2 regions of the Blautia difficilis genome follow, and region 1 is predicted to be linked to the other one. Evidence: riboswitches for the same ligand, from Rfam matches in the RefSeq annotation. Region 1 holds a riboswitch; the other holds the start of a gene.
The links. Region 1 has a riboswitch for FMN ahead of H8Z82_RS09190 (ECF transporter S component). Riboswitches for the same ligand answer to the same signal wherever they lie in the genome.

Region 2: another riboswitch for FMN. It lies ahead of ribD (bifunctional diaminohydroxyphosphoribosylaminopyrimidine deaminase/5-amino-6-(5-phosphoribosylamino)uracil reductase RibD); the one in region 1 lies ahead of H8Z82_RS09190 (ECF transporter S component).

What each region holds. Positions count from the first base shown of each region.
Region 1 is NZ_JACOQG010000012.1:54,403-57,531, forward strand. Features, by position in the region: gene H8Z82_RS09175 (protein-ADP-ribose hydrolase) at 1-228, opposite strand, end outside; partial or broken gene H8Z82_RS09180 (Sir2 silent information regulator family NAD-dependent deacetylase) at 225-1,168, opposite strand; gene H8Z82_RS09185 (hypothetical protein) at 1,158-1,340, opposite strand; gene H8Z82_RS09190 (ECF transporter S component) at 1,337-1,960, opposite strand; FMN riboswitch at 2,034-2,145, opposite strand; gene H8Z82_RS09195 (pyridoxamine 5'-phosphate oxidase family protein) at 2,166-2,561, opposite strand; gene H8Z82_RS09200 (Rrf2 family transcriptional regulator) at 2,773-3,129, opposite strand, start outside.
Region 2 is NZ_JACOQG010000037.1:3,957-7,085, forward strand. Features, by position in the region: gene H8Z82_RS15215 (hypothetical protein) at 1-490, shown strand, start outside; gene H8Z82_RS15220 (hypothetical protein) at 571-735, shown strand; FMN riboswitch at 797-911, shown strand; gene ribD (bifunctional diaminohydroxyphosphoribosylaminopyrimidine deaminase/5-amino-6-(5-phosphoribosylamino)uracil reductase RibD) at 1,183-2,310, shown strand; gene ribE (riboflavin synthase) at 2,292-2,945, shown strand; gene H8Z82_RS15235 (bifunctional 3,4-dihydroxy-2-butanone-4-phosphate synthase/GTP cyclohydrolase II) at 2,964-3,129, shown strand, end outside.

The sequences.
Region 1 (3,129 bases):
AAGCGTGTCAACATCTGTGATTCCACGCTCTATATTTCTTTCTGTAAGATACTCATCCTGTATTTTCAAAAAATCATTATTGATTGGTCTTGGCGGTCTGACATTCATAAGTGAGCGGAGCAGATTTTCCTGCCCCTGCTTATCCGTAGGAATGTTCTGTCTGCCAAACGGTATTTCTTCTTTTAAAAGATACTGAATCAGATATTCTCTTCGCTCATCCTGTGTCATAATACCAGCCCCCTTATATCAGTAATTGCCTTTGCCATATCACCGCCAATACCGATTGCACGTTCCCCGAAGCTTTCCGGAACTACCGCTTCATCTATATTTAGGCGTATCAAACTATAAGACGAGTTCTCCCTCACCATCTTTTCAAAAGGGAAACGTATAATAATCGGCGTATTAAATCCAACTCCAAGTTCCAAAAGAACAACCTTTTTATCTTTATTCTGTTCCAGAAAACCCGCATACCTGTCGGCTGCCTCATGCCACGCTTCATCTTCCACAAAATAATTATCACAACGGAGATTCATAGCCATATTGCCGCCACACACCGGACATTTTGGTACAAGTTCTGATGGAATCAGGCAGTCTCTTCTTGCTTTATCCATTTTACGAAACAGGTCTTTTGCATCGTAAGTCTTTGGATGACAGGCTTTCTGGCACTGGATTTTCCCATAATCTCCCTGTGTTGCAAATATTCTTTTTTCATCGAATCCCGCTTTATAAAACTGATGATCCACATTGGTTGTAAGTACAAAATATTCTTTGTTCTTTACAATATCATAAAGCTCTGTATAAAGCGGCAATGCCGGAGGATCAAAGCGGTTCATCAATGCATGTTTTGACCAGTATCCCCACTTTGCCTCCTCAGACGGATATGGATAAAATCCGGCTGCATACATATCTGTCATGTAGTACTCGCCGTATTTTTTATAAATTCTGCAAAATTGTCTGTAAACCTTTTACCACCATATTGGATTCCCGCAGCTGTCGATGCCCCGGCTCCTGCCCCAATTATAACACAGTCTGTATTTCTTATATTCTTTGCAGCCCTGTCAATCTGGTCTTCATATGCATCTTTTTGGAATACATAATCCCTTGCCGGAGTACTACATAAAAAGTTTCTCCAGTCAGCATGCCCTTTTCTGATTTTCTTAAAAATCATAATGAACCTCTTTTCTCAATACACTGCTTCGGACAAATTTCTGCACACCTTCTTCATCATAGTACATCATATCTATGATTCTTGTCTGAGGATGTCCATCTGAACCTATCGTTGCAACTGTTGTTGAATGAATTTCATCCACCAGAAGTTTAAGATAATCCATTTTTGTCATTTCAAAGTCTCTCCTTTCAGTATCGGTGTAAGTTTTTTATATATCATCATGGCAATTGCTCCAATCACCAAGCCTTTTAAGATATTAAACGGCAATGCATTGAATAGCACAACGTCCAGCCTGGTCTTAATAAATGGCAGAAATTCGCCAAATGATGCAATCAGCTGATCCAGCGGCATAAATGCTTCAAACAGTGGAAGTAGTATAAAATAATTTACAATCGCTGCTGCTATTCCCATAACTACACTTGAAATAACACATGCCCACATCGCCATTTTCCTAGTCTTTTTGTATTTGTATATAAAACCGGCAGCCAGTACATAGGATGCCCCCATCAGGAAATTGGCAAGTTCACCAATTCCTCCTGTTGATGTTGACAGAAGCTGTAATATATTTTTTATCAATTCTATCATCACTCCTGTAACCGGTCCAAACGCAAACGCCCCAATCAGTGCAGGTAAATCTGACAGATCCATTCGTGCAAATGATGGACTCAAAGGAACCGGAAACTCTAAAAATGCCAACACATATGATATAGCTGCCAGTAGAGCTGTCATTGTTATCGTCCTTGTAGAAACTAAATTTTTTCTTGTTTTAATAGTTGCTGTATTGTTACTCATAAATCTCCTTTTTGTGAGATATGCCTGAATTTAAAACAGCCCGCAGGACGGATTCCCTGCGGGACTTGTTTTATCATATCTTCTCTCATCCGGACTTTACCGTCGGTTATGGAATTGCACCATATCAGCTTTTGCTCGCAGACTATACTGCCGGTCAGGAATTACACCTTGCCCCGAAGACTGTAATTTTTTCTGTTAATTATCTTTAAAATTCATAAGGTGGATTTCCAGAGAAATCTGCGATTAAACCATGCGGATTTTCAAGATAGAATACCTCAAAAATAGGATTATCTGCTGTCTGGTACTGTCCCTTAACGATAGGATTGTTCATGCATCCTTCCTTTACACTCTTGTTGTCCTCAAATACTGCTTTGCCATGAAGGCGAATCCATGCGTATTCAGGGGAAGATACTGATACTTCTACTTCAGGATTTGCTAACATATCCTTGTAAACATCCTTTGTGTTGTTAGTACAGAACCAAAGCTTTCCATCCTGCTCAAAACAGAACATGAATGGACGGCATTTTGCCTTTCCATCTCTTCCGACGGTTGCTAAATACTGAACCGGGTTTTTCTGTAAAAATTCTACTACTTTCTGCATTTTAAATTACCTCCTTGATATGCTGTAACAATGATTGTTACATCTTGTAGCTATACAATATCATCCGTTTAATGTAATGTCAATAGTTACATCAAACTTTTTGTAACTTTTTTTGTTACAACTCCTTTTGAAGATTTTACATTGATTATGAAAAACGAAAAGGCTCCGGAAATTGTGATGATATAATCACTCATCCGAAGCCTTCTGTAGGCTACTCTTTCTCTGTATACACTGCAATATCTTTTTTCACATCAGCAAGTGTCATTTCTGAAAGTTTTTCCTCCATTGCCTTCTGTACTTCTAACAGTCTCTTATCAAGAACATGGTGAATATTCTTTCCTACCGGACATTTCTGATTGGGATTCTCATGAAAATGAAACAGTTCTTCATCTGGTGCACATTCCACTGCTTTATACACATCAAGGAATGTAATCTGCTCCAATGGTCTGGTAATTGTCACACCGCCTGTCCCTCTTGCAACTTCAATAAGACCAGCAGCCTTTAATTGTTGCAATATTTTACGAACAATCACCGGATTAGTTCCAATGCTTGCTGCCATAAAATCACT
Region 2 (3,129 bases), on a different contig from region 1:
TCAAATGATGAACTCGATTACGGATTATGGCATGTCTTTAGAATATACACCTTGCTTTAATTGTAAAAAAATATCACGAATTTTGGATTGGGGATTAACAGATGAAGAAAATCGTGAAAATGCAGCAGTTTTGGATAAGCATTTGCAAAAGTTGTTGGATTTACCGATAGAAACCAGGCAATTGCTGGGGATAATGGTAATGAGATCATATTGGAATCGCTACGATTGCATAGTACCGATACACGAAGTTGAAAGAGCAACTGGATTAAAACCAGAAAATATTATACAAAATGTTGAAATATTGGAACGAAGAGGAATTATATCAGAGATTGAGGTAGAAGAGGAAAAGGGGATTCCAAGCTGCATATTGTATCCTGATTTTGAGTCTAGTTTCCCATATTGGAATGCTATACGGGAATTCGTAAAGAAAACAGGAACACCGATAGAAAGAATTTGTTGTGATCTGGATTTTTCTGTATTTGACGAATAAAATGTAATGATGCCGTAGGCAGAAACATTTGGATCAGACCCTATGAAGTACCGGAGTATACTCTGCCTAATGGACAAAAAGTGAAATTCCTTGATGATCAGAAAACCTATCTGGGGAATCAACTGGAGTCTGAATTTGGAGGAGACAGCTGCTTCGGTATTTTGGCAGGTATGGATTTTATTCTGGTATGTACATTTGAGAAAGAGGGTAAAAATCCAGAGCTGTTGATTTATAAAAAGAGATAATATAAGCAAAAACAAAAATTCCGCTTTACAAATAACAGATAAAGTACTAAAATAAACAAAAAGATATCTTCAGGGCAGGGTGAGATTCCCTACCGGCGGTAGAGCCCGCGAGCCGAAAGGCATGATCCGGTGAGATTCCGGGGCCGACAGTACAGTCTGGATGGAAGAAGATGATAGTACAGTTGATTTTTTGAATGAATGTAGTATCAGAGCTCTGAGATGGTGATCCATTTCAGAGCTTTTTATATAGGAAATCAAACATTCATTTATCGATCAGATGTAACCGATCAATTCCACCCTGCAGATATTTCTGCAGGCTTTTTTTGTATCTGGTACATTGTTTTCGAAATAATTATACCATTCACTTGTCTGTGAATTCGATTGCACAGGTTTAAAAGCCTCGGCGTAGCCCAGGCAAAGAACAGGAATAAGAAAGAAGGAATAGAAATGACGGATCAGGAATATATGCTTCGGGCGATTCAGCTGGCAAAAAAAGGAGAAGGCTGGACGAATCCCAATCCTATGGTAGGGGCAGTGATCGTAAAAGACGGAAAGATCATCGGGGAAGGCTATCATAAAAAGTATGGAGAACTTCACGCGGAACGTAATGCAATTGCTTCTCTTACAGAATCAGCAGAAGGTGCGGTGATTTATGTTACGCTGGAGCCTTGCTGTCATCATGGAAAAACACCTCCATGTACGGAAGCGATCATTGAACAGAAGATCAGAAAAGTGGTGATCGGTTCCCGGGATCCGAATCCGAAAGTGGCAGGAAAAGGTGTGCAGATGTTAAGGGAAGCCGGTGTAACAGTAGTTGAAGATTTTATGAGAGAAGAATGCGATCAGCTGAATCCAGTGTTTTTCCATTATATTACTACGAAGACTCCTTATGTGGTGATGAAGTATGCCATGACACTGGATGGGAAGATTGCAACGAAGACAGGAGCATCAAAATGGATTACCGGAGAAGCGGCAAGAAAAGAAGTACAGCATATGCGGCATCAGTACATGGGGATCATGGCAGGTATTGGAACTGTGCTTGCAGATGATCCGATGTTAAACGTCCGGGTAGAAGGCTGGAAAAATCCTGTCAGGATTGTGTGCGACAGTAAGCTCAGGATCCGTCCGGACAGTCAGATCGTAAAAAGTGCGGAAAAGTATCGGACGATCGTGGCTTATGCAGATCAGAAAAATACAGAAGAAAAAATAAAAATATTACATACCATGGGAGTTGAGACCATTTACTGTCCCGATGAAAAGAATCAGATAGACCTTAAGAAGCTGATGGCAGATCTTGGAAACAGAGGCATTGACAGCATCCTCCTGGAGGGAGGCGGTACGTTAAATGACAGTGCCCTGCGAGCCGGAATTGTAAAGGAAGTACAGGCTTTTGTGGCACCAAAGCTGTTTGGCGGGGTGGCCGGGAAGACACCGGTAGAAGGTATCGGAGTTGAATTCCCGTCTGATGCAGTGGAACTGAAATATACAGATATCTGCCAGATCGGTGAGGATATTCGGATAAGATGTCAGGTGTGTGAGAAAAAACAGGAGGAATCATGTTTACAGGAATCGTAGAGGAGAAAGGAAAAGTCCGTTATATACAGCTGACAGGGGAATCAGGGATCCTGGCAGTGAAAGCCAGGAAGGTCCTGGAAGGAACAAGGATCGGTGACAGTATTGCTGTGAATGGTGTGTGTCTGACAGTTACGTCGATCCAGCCGGACGGATTTACTGCCGATGTGATGGCAGAGACGATCAGAAGAAGCAGTCTTGGCAGCTGCAAGGCCGGAAGCCAGGTAAACCTGGAACGTGCAATGGCTGCAGATGGCAGGTTCGGGGGACACATAGTAAGCGGCCATATTGATGGGACTGGAGTGATACGTTCCATGCTCCGGGAAGAAAATGCCATCTGGGTATCAATTGGGACATCGCCGCAGATCTTGCATCTGATCGTGGAAAAAGGATCCATCTGTATTGATGGGATCAGTCTGACAGTTGCAAGGGTTGATGAAGCTGGTTTTCAGGTGTCGGTCATTCCGCATACAGGAGAAGAAACCACCCTTTTGGAAAAGGTGCCGGGGGATCTGGTTAATCTGGAAAATGATGTGATCGGAAAATATGTAGAAAAACTGCTTGGCATCAGAAAAAATGAAGAAGAGAAAAAAGAATCCGGAATTACGATGAAGTTTCTTGAAGAATTCGGGTTTTAGAACAGGAGGATATACACTATGTCACAAAATTATCAGTACAACACAATCGAAGAGGCACTTAGGGATCTTAAGGAAGGAAAAATAGTTCTGGTCACAGATGATCCGGACAGAGAAAATGAGGGAGACCTGATATGTGCGGCAGAGTTTGCAACCCGGGAAAATATTAATTTCATGGCGACTTATG